One region of the Carnobacterium sp. genome, then DNA from elsewhere that is predicted to be linked to it. Evidence: riboswitches for the same ligand, from Rfam matches in the RefSeq annotation. Region 1 holds a riboswitch; the other holds the start of a gene.
What was found. A riboswitch is a leader RNA that binds a small molecule or an ion and turns the genes downstream of it on or off. The one in region 1 is predicted to bind FMN.
Positions count from the first base shown of each region.

Region 1 (6,679 bases):
ACTTATTTCTAAAGGACATGTTAAAGTAAATGGAAAAGTTGTTAAGGAAATGGGAATTCAAATTGGGAATTCTGATGTAGTGGAAGTGGATGGAGTTCCAATTTATAGAGAAGAACCGGTCTATTTTTTACTAAATAAACCTAGAAATATGATCACAGCCGTTTCAGATGATAAGGGACGTCCTGTAGTAACGGATTTATTTGCTAATATCGAACAACGAATTTATCCAGTTGGTCGATTAGACTATGACACAACCGGAGCATTGATGTTAACAAATGACGGAGAACTTTCCCAATTATTGATGCATCCTAAGTATCAAATAGATAAAACGTATGTTGCTAAAGTAAAAGGTTTAGTTGATAGAAAAGCACTGAATAAGCTTGAAAAAGGTATTGTTATTGAAGGTAAAAAAACGGCTCCAGCTAAAGCTAAAATCCTTTCATCTGATCGTGCAAAAGATATCACTATGGTGGAATTAACCATACATGAAGGCCGCAATAGACAAGTAAAAAACATGTTTCAAGCTATTGGTCATCCGGTAGAAAAGTTAAAAAGAGAATCTTATGGTACATTGACGTTAGATGGATTACAACCAGGCGAATGGCGTGAATTAAAGACATTTGAAATTTATCAATTGCGTAATTCAGCAACTCAAGAAGAAAATAAAACAAACTAATAAATAAATGAGTAAAGAGCTTGAATAAAACCAAGTTCTTTTTTTTATAAACAAATAGATGATGTAGCTTTTCTTTTTTTAGAATAAGCACTTCTTTTTTGAGAACGTTTTAATGTTTCAATAAGGAATCATGTCAATTAGTTGAAAATTGTAACAAATGTTGTGTATACTGATATTAGACTAAATTTCTGTATGTAAGTGTTAAAGGAAAATGATGAGGTGGAAATATAATGGAAAATGATGTAATGCATCTGTTAGTAGTAGATGACGAAGATCGTATTCGTAGACTATTAAAAATGTATTTAGAAAGAGAAAATTATGTCGTTTTTGAAGCAGACAATGGTGAAGATGCCGTTAAGATGGCTTTAGAGAATGATTACGATTTAATTTTGCTAGATTTAATGCTTCCCAAAATGGATGGTATCCAAGTTGCTGAGAAAATACGTGAAACTAAAAATACTCCAATCATGATGTTGACCGCTAAAGGGGAAGAAGTTAGTCGTATAGAGGGATTTGAAGTGGGTGCAGACGATTATATTGTGAAACCATTTAGTCCAAGAGAAGTCGTTTTAAGAGTATCGGCTATTCTAAAAAGAACCCAAAGCGGAAAACCAAAAGAAAAAGCAAATCCTGATTTAATTAAAATGCCTCATTTTGAAATAGATGACCAATCTCATCGTGTCTTGGCAGATGGGAATGCTGTCAATCTGACTCCAAAAGAATATGATTTATTATTATATCTGGCACAATCTCCAGATCAAATTTTTGGAAGAGAACAATTATTACGTGAAGTATGGAAGTATGAGTTCTTTGGTGATTTAAGAACGGTAGATACTCATATTAAACGTTTAAGAGAAAAATTAACGAAGCATTCTGAACCGGCTGCAAAAATGATCGTGACCGTATGGGGTCTAGGGTATAAATTTAATTCTTTTCCAGAAGAATCTGAAAAGTAGGTCGGGATATGTTTAAACTAAATAGCCTTGTAACCCGTACTTGGGTAGTAACCATGTTAGCTATAGGTTTTTGTTTTTTTACCTCAACTCAAGTATATGGAATGATTTATAAAAAAAATATTGAAGAAAATTATATAAAAGATTTTGAAAGTTCAATGGATGCTATTGCAATCATGTCTGAAGAAGATCCAAATTTTTTAATAGAAAATTTGGATAAAATAAGACCTTTTAATTCGCATCTTTTTTTGATTATCCAACAAGAAAATGAACCTATTGCTTATTCGTCCAACATTGATTTGGATAAACAATTAGAAGCTATAGAAAAAGTTGCAGCCACTAGGCAAGTGAACGCTGCATTAAATAGTGGAGAAGACGCTTTAATTAAGGATGAAGTGAAATTTGATGGAGAGTCAAAAACACCGTTTATCATGAAAATTCATCATTTTGACCTTAATAACCAAGATGGTCAACTATACATCTATGGAGATTTATCTTTTTTAAATAAAACCAACAGTAGGATGGCAATGTGGTCAGTTGCGAATTTGATTCTTTATATCGTGATAGGAATTATATTGTTTTATTATTTCCAACGCAGACTAGGCCATCCTTTAACTCAATTGAGAGATATCGCTTATGATTATGCTAAAAATGATTTTTCAAAGCAAACGCAATCGAATTACAAAGATGAGTTAGCTCAATTAGCACTTGCTATGAATAAAATGGGCAAATCATTGGAAGTAACAGGAGCGGCAACTAGACAAGAAAAAGAACTGTTAGAAAATATTGTGACGTCCATCTCAACGGGAGTATTGTATTACAATCAAGATAAAACATTATTGATGTCTAATCCACTTGGAGATGAATATTTACAACACTTGTATCGATCAGATCAAGTAATGAAAACAGTCATACCTGAAGTGTTAGAATACCGAATTGATTCTGTTATCAGATTTCCCGAAAAAGTAAGTTATGAAAACAATATTGATGATTATTATTACAATATAACATTGATACCACTTTTTGATGAGAATTTAGAAAGTGTTCGTGGTGTATTGGTTTCTATTCAGAATATCACTAAAGAAAAAAGGCTTGATATTATGAGAAATGATTTTATTAACAATATCTCTCATGAATTAAGAACACCTTTAGTTATGATTCAAGGATACAGTGAAGCTATTTTGGATGATGTAGCCGAAACGCAAGAAGAGAAAAAAGAAATGGCTAAGATAATCGGTGAAGAATCTATTCGAATGAACCGTATGGTTAATGAAATGCTTGATAGTTCTAGAATGGAAGCGGGCTTTATAAATTTGATTAAGCTGGATGTTCAGTTAGATGATTTTTTCAATAAATTATTTACACGATTTGCTACGATGTCTGAAAAAAATAATATTGAAATGAAATTGTCTATTGATCCTAATTTAGATTCTTATTATATGGATGAAGACAAGATGAATCAGGTATTTGTAAACTTGATCAATAATGCAATCAGACATACTAGTTTGGCTAATAAAGAACATAAGCAAGTGGAAATTTGGGTACATTTGGATAAAATTATGGATGAAGTACTAATCGAAGTAAGAGATAATGGAACAGGAATTTCTGAAGAAGATGTTCCTTATGTTTTTGATCGATTTTATAAAGCTGATAAATCACGTACTGTAATGAAAGGCAATAAAACAGGTACAGGTATTGGTTTATCCATTGTTAAAAATATTATAGAAGCGCATGGCGGCTTTGTCGAAGTAAAAAGTGTCATACATGAACATACTATTTTTATTGTTCATTTACCTTATATCGATTGATTTACGAATAAAAAGTAAGTAACTGTTGATTTTTCTTTTGTTATGGTATACAATTAAGATGTTAAAAAAAATATAAAGATTCGTCTTCAGGGGCAGGGTGAAATTCCCGACCGGTGGTATAGTCCACGAGCTAAATAGCATTATTTAGTTGAACTGGTTTAATTCCAGTACCGACAGTAAAGTCTGGATAAAGAAGATGGAGTTTATTTGAATATGCTTCACTATTCAAGTGCTCTGTTTAATTATCTGAAGATAATTAGGACGAGCATTTTTATATTGTTTTTATTTAAATAGACTCAGTAATGCCTGTGCTGATGAGTCCTTTTAGGAGGATTTTTATGCAAACTAGTAATACGAAGAAAATGGTGGGAATCTCCATGTTGGCTGCTTTTGCAACCATTTTGATTTCATTTGGTTTTCCAATAATTCCAGGAGTTACTTTTCTTAAAGTAGATTTTAGTGATATTCCTGTTTTGATTGGAATGTTTTTATACGGTCCGGTTGGAGGCGTAATGGTTGCGTTTATACGTTCATTACTTCATTATATCCAAACGGGCGGTGACGCAGGATATCCTATTGGGGATACTGCAAGTTTTATAGCTTCTGTTGCTTACACATTGCCAATTTATTTAATCATGAAGGCTAAAATTCATGATACAAAAAATATTATTTTTGCAAATGTGATTGGAACTGCATCGTTAACAATTGTTCTATCATTTGTAAATTATTTATTCTTACTTCCTTTGTACTTAAAAGTATTAAACTTTAGTGTAGGACCTATTAGAGAGTATCTTTTAATGGGTGTTATACCATTTAATATAATAAAAGGAGCGATAGTAAGCACAGTATTTATCTTACTCTTTGCAAAATTAAAAACTTGGTTGTTTCGTAACCAAATGACAAAAATCAGTTTTAAATAAAAAAAGAAACCGCAGTTTTTGCGGTTTCTTTTTTTATTGAAACTTATATACACTTTTGATTAATATTTTTTAAAATTTATAAAAGAATACCCTAAAATTAGTTATTTTTGGTATATTAGATTTAACGAGGTATCAGTGTTGCTTTTACTTTTGTTAAAGTATTTGAAATGAGGGTGAATGTCTTGGATCAATCGTTATACAGTCAATTTTTCTGTCTGTCATTATATTCAAAAGACTATCCAATTAAGCCTTCAACGTTATACCATATTTTAATTGGGAAAAGAACCGCTTCGATTTTATTCAAAGCGCATATGTATCAACTAATAAAGTTTTTTTCAATTTTTCCTAATTTAAAACGAGCACATTATAATCAGATGATTCAAAAGTTCGTTACAAGAGGTTGGATCAAAGCAAACGGTACGAGTGAGGAGTTTTATCTTTCTGAACAAGGAAAGGCAGAAGTAGAGATCTATTTTTCTGAACATTTTTATCCCACGAATTTAAATCAATTATTAAATGGAAAATCTACTAAGGAATTTTGGAAGAAAATAGTGTTTTTGACGCAAGTTCTTTCGGAATTACGGTATCAAAATAAACGGTATTTGCCTCTTGATAAAGAATGGAAAAACCAACTTTGGGTAAAAAATTGGTTGAAAAATAATCCATTGGATAAACAAAAACTTGCTCAATCTTTTGGAAAAGAATGGATTCAAGTATTAAATAATTTGGATTCATTTTCTGCAGAAATAGCGGTATCGCAATTAACCGGACATGAAAAATTTGGGAAAACGATCACTCAACTAGCTTCTATGCATAAAATTGAAGCGTTAGAAATAGCTTTTTTACTTCAAGATGCTATTATTCAATTAATGGATCAAATCGTTCGTAAAAAAGAAAAGTATCCTTTATTTTATTTGATTTATCAAGAATGTATCGGAGATCCTTATAGCAGTCTAAGCCAAAGTACAAGGTTGACCGCTTATTATTTAGATAAAGGACTTTCTATTGAAAATATTGCACTAAAGAGGAATTTAAAGGCGAACACTATTTCAGAACACGTTATTGAATTAGCTATTATTTTTTCGGATTTCGATGTTGCTAGTGTAATACCTGACACCGATTACCAACGTTTAATTACAGTATTTCAATCTAACGAAAAAATCACCTATGAGGAATTAGAAAAAGATATGCCGCAGGTCCCTTTTTCATGGTATAGATTGATTCAAGTTGAAAGGAGTCGTACCGATGAATAATAAAGAGCTCATCAAACAAAATTTAGAGAAATATTTTGGGTACACTTCTTTTAGAAATGGGCAAGAAGAAGCCATTTTAGCAGCTTTAGAGGGGAGACACACCTTAGTCATGCTGCCAACAGGCACAGGGAAATCAATTTGTTACCAATTAACAGGTTATTGTTTGAATGGTCTTGTAGTAATTGTTTCACCTCTATTGTCATTGATGCAAGACCAAGTAGAACAATTAAAGCTTAACGGTGAAAAAAGAGTCGCAGCTATCAACAGTTTGATGGATGCACAGGAAAAAGAATGGGTTCTGAAGCATTTAGCTCAGTACAAGTTTATTTTTCTTTCACCTGAGATGCTTCAACAGGAATATGTGATGGCATATTTAAAAAAAGTTCCAATTGGTCTTTTTGCCATTGATGAAGCTCATTGTATCTCTCAGTGGGGATTGGATTTCAGACCGGATTACTTAGATTTAGGATTGGTTCGTAAACAATTAAGCTTCCCATTAACCATGGCATTAACCGCTACAGCTACAAAACGTGTACGAGAAGAGATTTTAGCGTCATTGCATATTGATGATGGAAATACAAAGGAAATTGTTTATTCAGTCGATCGTTCAAATATTGCTTTTTCAGCTATTATCTGTGACCGAGACAAGAATGAGCATTTGATGAATCAAATTGAACAATTAAAAAAACCAGGAATCATCTATTTCTCTAGTAAAAAAACAGCCGATGAAATTGCTGGATTAATTCGAGAAAAAACAACCATCATTGCAGAAAGTTACCACTCAGATATAGAATCAGAAGATAAAATTAAAATACAACAACAATTTGTTCATGATGAAATTGATATTATTTGTGCGACAAGCGCATTTGGAATGGGCATCAATAAAAGTAATATTCGATTTGTTATTCATTATCATCTTCCGGGCAGTCCTGAAGCGTATTTGCAAGAAGTCGGGAGATGTGGCAGAGATGGAGAACCCAGCCTAGCTCTATTGTTATACGAACAGGGAGACAGTATGATTCAATTTCGTTTACAAGAGTATACATTACCGACAGTTGAGATGTTGGAA
Region 1 covers NZ_JBEMBC010000006.1:12,831-19,509, reverse strand. The annotation lists gene ABS911_RS02205 (pseudouridine synthase) at 1-676, shown strand, start outside; gene ABS911_RS02200 (response regulator transcription factor) at 907-1,632, shown strand; gene ABS911_RS02195 (sensor histidine kinase) at 1,641-3,437, shown strand; FMN riboswitch at 3,516-3,639, shown strand; gene ABS911_RS02190 (ECF transporter S component) at 3,776-4,357, shown strand; gene ABS911_RS02185 (YpbB family protein) at 4,540-5,610, shown strand; gene ABS911_RS02180 (RecQ family ATP-dependent DNA helicase) at 5,603-6,679, shown strand, end outside.

Region 2 (6,679 bases), on a different contig from region 1:
ATCAATTATTCGTAGTAGATGCTGCGTTAGGCTCACGTTTCTATACCTTAAATAAAACCACCGATGGTGGAAATACTTGGGACGTTGTTAATTCTGATCCATTTACAGGACAACTAGGGGTTTCATCTGGGATAACTTTTATGGATGAGAACCTTGGCTTTATTGGATTGTCACACAGTGGAGGCAGTTATGCAGATCTCTATCGAACAACAGATGGTGGTGCCACTTTTGAAGAAGTCGAACTACCAATGATTGAAGTTCCTTTAACCGATACAGAGAAGTATGCTCCTTTTGACTTTCCTGAAATGCCTTATAAAGAAAGCGACAGTCTTTTTATTCAAGTGAATCAAGGACAAGACGGCGATTATAATGACGGCAGCAAAGGACTGTATCAATCCAAAGACAATGGTGAAACTTGGACGTTTGTCGGAGAAGTTTAGTAAAGCTCACCTTATTAAAAAAGATAGCCTTCGGTTTGTTTAGAACAAACCGAAGGCTGTCTTTTTTCTTACTTGCATAAAAAGCAACTATCTTATTCACGTTTTTCTATCTAAAGAATTTCTTGCAATTCTTGGATAGCATTTATTCTTAAATCTGATTGCTGCAATTCTTCTTCTGACCCAAATCCATAATTACACCCTATGTTAATTAGATTATGGTAGTGACCAATTTCAAAATCCTGTATGCGATCTCCTACAACAAGAAAATTTTCTTTATACTGTTTTTCAATTAATTCAAAAATCTTGTATTTGGCACTATACTCAAATGTTTCTGTGCAATACATATCCTCAAAATACTGATCTAACTGGAAAGCTTGCCGATGTGCATTCATATATTTTTCACTACAATTACTTAAAAAGATAAGTTGGTATCCCTTACCTTTTAAGTAACCTAATGTTTCCAAAGCTCCCGTATAAAGGGTTGCTTCTTTTGCGAGAATTTTTTCCAGCAACGTTTCTCCTATGATTTTTGAAGCTGTAGTTTGGTGTTCAACATCTAAATTCGGCATGAAATTTTCCCACATATCTTTACTGCTATACCCTAACCACTTAGTGATTTCTTCATCTTTCCAATCTCTTGGGACAGCTTTTTTCTTCTCAATCAAATAGTTATACGCCATTTTGAAAGCAGCAATATAGTTTGCCGTACTGTCATGTAGTGTCCCATCGTAATCAAAAACAATGGTTTGAATTTTCTTTAGTCTTGTTTCATTCATGATCCGACCTTACATGCCTTTCAATAAATTGGCCATTTCAATCGCTGAAACTGCAGATTCATACCCTTTGTTTCCAGCTTTTGTACCGGCACGTTCAATGGCTTGTTCGATATTATCTGTCGTTAAGACCCCAAACATTACGGGTACACCTGTATTCATTGCAGCTGCAGCTACGCCTTTTGAAACTTCAGAACAGACGTAATCGTAGTGCGATGTAGACCCTTTAATGACTGCTCCTAAAGTGATAATAGCATCATACTTTCCTGAAGCTGCCATTTTTTGTGCAACTAATGGGATTTCATAAGCTCCTGGAACCCACGCAACTGTGATTTCTTCCTCTAGCATGCCGTGTCTTCTTAAACCGTCAACAGCCCCACTTAATAATTTTGATCCTATAAATTCATTAAACCGTGCAATCACGATACCAACCTTTAAGTCTTTTGCAATTAATTGTCCTTCTAATACTTTCATTTTAATTCCTCCATGTATGATATTTTTTTGTAGTGCGCTGGCCATTTTTAATAGTTCAAATGATGATGCATTTTTTCTTGCTTGATCTTTAGATAGTCTTTATCTTCTGCAAAAGCTTCCATTTGAAGTGAAATTCTTTCTACAATATCCAAACCGTATTTATCCATGCTCTCTACTTTAAGTGGATTATTAGTCATCAGGCGTAGTTGCGAAACACCCAGATCATCAAAAATTTGTTTGCATTCATAGTATTCTCGTAGATCAACTGGAAAACCAAGCAATAAGTTAGCTTCAATTGTATCGTGTCCTTGATCTTGTAACGCATAAGCTCTTATTTTATTGACTAATCCAATTCCACGCCCCTCTTGACGCATGTAAACTAAAATCCCACGTCCATCATCTGCAATTCGTTTCATTGCTGCATCCAATTGTTGACCACAATCACATTTTTTTGAACCAAATACATCACCTGTCAAACATTCCGAATGGATACGACATAGTACTGGTTCCCCATCACTGACTTCCCCCATAACCAAAGCGACATGGTGTTCCCCAGTTACCGCATGTTCATAGGCGTAGATTTCGAAATCTCCATATTTAGTAGGTAAAAGTGCTTTAGATTCGCGGAAAATAACTTGTTCTTGGGTTTTTCGATACTCAATTAAATCGGCAATTGTACCGATTTTCAATTCATGTTGATTGGCTAAAGCAAATAAATCGTCTCTTCTTGCCATCAATCCATCTTCATTCATGATTTCACAACATAGCCCCACTGGTTGCAGACCTGCTAAACGCATCAAGTCAACCGTTGCTTCTGTATGTCCATTTCGAACCAGCACACCCCCGTCAACAGCTTCTAATGGGAACATATGCCCTGGTCTTCTAAAGTCTTCCGCTTTTGCATCATTGCTCACCAATTTCATAGCTGTCAATGACCGTTCCCCAGCTGAAATACCTGTTGTCGTTTCCACATGATCCACTGAAATGGTAAAAGCTGTTCCATGATTATCTGTACTGTTTAAACTCATTTGTGGCAATGCGAACTTCTTTGTATAGCTTTTAGGCATAGGCATACAAATTAGACCTTTGGCATAACTAGCCATAAAGTTCACATTTTCTGTAGTAGCAAATTCAGCCGCACAAATAATGTCTCCTTCATTTTCTCTGTCTTCATCATCTACCAATAAAATGTTTTTTCCAGCTCTTAAATCAGCAAGCAATTCTTCGATTGTATTAAACATAAGTCTCTCCATTCTGTTCTAAAAGAACCCGTTATCTTTCAAAAATCCTGTCGTTACTTGACTCTCTTGAACTGGCATTTTCGAATCCAATCCTAATAATTTTTCAACATATTTTCCAATCATATCGCATTCAAGATTTACAGCATCTCCAGGTTGCTTACGCAATAGAACTGTCTCTTCACCGGTATGAGGTATTATAGAAACCTTGAAAGACTGATCATCCACTGTCACAACTGTCAAACTGACACCATCAATGGCTATAGAACCTTTCTCGATAATGTAACGCAATAATTTAGGACTTGTTTCAACCGTAATCCAAACGGCATTATCCTCCCGCTTCAATTCTCTTATCTTCCCTGTTCCATCGATATGACCACTAACCATATGGCCACCAAGACGTGTTTCCAAACTTAAGGCTCGTTCCAAGTTGACGTAACTTCCAGGCGTCAATTCCCCTATGTTAGTTCTTTTCAAAGATTCGGACATAACATCTGCATCAAAAGAATCTTTTTCTATTTTTGCCACTGTCAAACAAATGCCATTTGTCGAGATACTATCCCCGATCCGAGTCCCTTGCAATACTTTTTTCCCTTTTATTTTGAGTATTGAAGACTTTTCACCTCGTTGGATTGATTGAACCGTTCCCATTTCCTCAACAATTCCTGTAAACATACTTTTCCTCCAATCGTTTGCTTCTCTTTACTTAACAATATATCCTTCCACAAACAGATCCTCTCCGACCATGACAGACGTCATCCGATCAATTTGAAAAGCACTTTTTAATGATTGAATTCCTGCCCCTTCTACAGCCGTTTTAGCCTCTTTTCCTCCGATTATTTTTGGAGCAATATAAGACTGTATTTTGTCCACAATACCCTCTTCTAAAGCTGAAAAGTTCAAAGTAGCACCGCCTTCCAACAGAATACTATCGATCCCTTTAGCTCCTAGTACCTTCATTAATTCTTGCAAATCAACTCTTCCAAGTTTTTCTTTAGTTACGATCACTTCAATACCCATCTGCTTTAACGTATCTACTTTTTCTTTATTGGCACTTTTCGTGGTAGCCACAATTGTTTTCGCTTTATCTTGTTGGGTTAATACCTTTGAGTCGATTGGGATTCTTAGCTGACTATCCACAACAATTCTAATAGGATTTCGACTGTTTAGTGTTCTAGAAGTTAGCTGAGGATCATCCTTGATAATCGTTTCTATACCGACCATAATTCCAGCTAATTCATGGCGCAGAGAATGGACTTGTTTCCTAGATGATTCCCCAGAAATCCATTGAGATTCTCCAGTCACCGTAGCTATCTTTCCATCTAGAGACATCGCATTTTTCATAACCACAAATGGTTCTTTCGTGACAATATATTTTATGAAGATTTCATTCAATTTTTGACTCTCTTCTTCTAGTACACCTGTAACTACTTCAATTCCATTGCTACGAAGCCTTTCAATTCCTTTTCCAGCAACTAGTGGGTTTGGATCGAGTGTTCCCACGACTACTCGTTTAATGTTCTTATCTATCAGTAAGTCTGAACAAGGAGGTGTTTTCCCAAAATGAGAACAAGGTTCTAATGTGACATACAACGTTGCCCCAGTCACATCTTCTTTGGCTGATGCAATAGCATTTACTTCCGCATGGGGCTGTCCATATTTTTGATGATATCCTTGCCCAATAACTCTTCCACCTTTTACAATGACAGCTCCAACTAAAGGATTAGGAGTTGTCCACCCTTTCCCCTTTCTTGCCAAGTCCAGTGCCATCCTCATGTATAATTCATCCAATCCTCTCACTCCATTCAAATTAAAAAAGCCCCAAGAATATACTCTCAGGGCTTTCGTCATTTTTTGTTTACAAGGCTCAACAAATAACTCCGAATACTCTGTACTCGGTTACTTTTGATTTTTGTAAATTTTGTCTTCGCTTTATCCAGACTATAACTGTCGGCTTCGGAATCTAACCGAATCTGCCTTACGGCTCGTGGGCTTTACCACCGGTAGGGACTTGCACCCTGCCCTGAAGACTATTCAATTTTTACTTTTCTACACAAAAAAGCCCCAGATTTTTATATCCAGGGCTTCGACTTATAGCTAAATAAGACTAGTTAAATAGTTGCTTTATGATCTCATGATTGCTATAAATCCAAAAAAAGACTATAGCTATCTTAGTTTCTCTGCAATTACTTTGTCTTCGCTTTATCCAGACTATACTGTCGGCTTCGGAATCTAACCGAATCTGCCTTGCGGCTCGTGGGCTTTACCACCGGTAGGGACTTGCACCCTGCCCTGAAGACTAATTTACTTTTATAATGTAAGAATATCTTGAAATACAAGAGATGTCAATATTTTTCATATCAACTGTCTTATTACCTTCTCTACCAAAGTGTAATAAAAGTACTTTTTTAAGGAATAAAGCTCAGAAGACTTACTGCTTTATCGTTAAAAGTCTACCTTCGCGATAATACAAATCTTAATAATTTAAATTAACTAGGTAGATTTCTTCAGTTGTCTTTATAGGAAGTTATCGTTGAACATAATTTGTGCAAAAACATCCAATGAGTACCATACGGATTAACCAATAAAAAGCTTATAGTATGGAAATACACAACACCTACCGTATGGATTACCTAGTAAGGAGCTTACAGTAGGCAAACAAATAATGAAGACCATACAAGTTGAATAAAAAGAAACTTATGGTATATATGTACAACCTTCTTAACCAAATTCGGTTCAAAACAGGTTATATATTCTGATAGATATTAAACAAGTGAACTGTTGCTAATCTACCATTTCAGTATTACTTTCATTTTTGTTTTTCACTTTAATCATTACCTTAACCAAATACTTTTCTGGATTTTTTTCTGCCACTTCATCAATAATGTATTCTTCATAGGCGTCTCCATCAATTTCATAATCCTTTTCTGCTAGACCATTTAACATTTTCTGATACAGTTTTCCTGTTTTATTGTAATCACAATAATCATACATAACTGCATAACATCCTTCAGGCTTTATACTTACCTGATTTTTATCTTCAGTCGATTTATTGATATAAAAATAACTAAAATTTGAAAACTCGCCATTGGCCAATTCGTTTTTCCCAATAATCGCTCCTATTGGAAAACCTTGGACAATTTGTTGCTGGTCAATAAGTGAATAGAAATCGATGAGGGCTTCATTGTATTGTTGATTTATTTTTTTACCGATTAATATCGGTTTCTTTTTTTGCTGGATAAAGGTAAGTTTTCCTACAGTTATTACGTCTGCCAATTTTGTTAACTCTATTCTTTTTTCCAACATATCTTTGTACTGCTGTAACGTACTAATTTTTTTATCAATCTGTTTTTGTTCTTCTTGAAATAACGACAGCATCTTTTCTGGAGTTCGTTCTTGTAAGTAGATTTTTATTTCTTTGATTGATTTTCCTAATTCTCTTAAAATATAGATCACACTAATGGTATCTAATTGTTTTTCCTCATACATTCGATACCTTTTATCTGTAACCATTTTAGGTGAGAACAAATCGATTTTGTCATAATAAATCAGGGTCTTTCGACTGATTCCAGATAAAGCTGAAAACTGACTAATGGTTAGATATTCCTTTTCCATGTGATTCCTCTCTTCCCATCCACAGTTCTTGAAAATAAAACTTGACTGTATAGTAACTATACAGATTATACTGCTATTATTCGCTCATTTCAAAGCATAATGCCCGCTCCTATGCTATCTGAAGTAAGTTTATACGAAT
Region 2 covers NZ_JBEMBC010000049.1:13,226-19,904, forward strand. The annotation lists gene ABS911_RS09950 (WD40/YVTN/BNR-like repeat-containing protein) at 1-440, shown strand, start outside; gene ABS911_RS09955 (HAD family hydrolase) at 551-1,216, opposite strand; gene ribH (6,7-dimethyl-8-ribityllumazine synthase) at 1,226-1,687, opposite strand; gene ABS911_RS09965 (bifunctional 3,4-dihydroxy-2-butanone-4-phosphate synthase/GTP cyclohydrolase II) at 1,735-2,928, opposite strand; gene ABS911_RS09970 (riboflavin synthase) at 2,947-3,600, opposite strand; gene ribD (bifunctional diaminohydroxyphosphoribosylaminopyrimidine deaminase/5-amino-6-(5-phosphoribosylamino)uracil reductase RibD) at 3,628-4,701, opposite strand; FMN riboswitch at 4,845-4,960, opposite strand; FMN riboswitch at 5,115-5,229, opposite strand; gene ABS911_RS09980 (MerR family transcriptional regulator) at 5,710-6,540, opposite strand.
Region 2: linked by a shared signal. The riboswitch ahead of ribD (bifunctional diaminohydroxyphosphoribosylaminopyrimidine deaminase/5-amino-6-(5-phosphoribosylamino)uracil reductase RibD) and the one ahead of ABS911_RS02190 (ECF transporter S component) in region 1 are both predicted to bind FMN.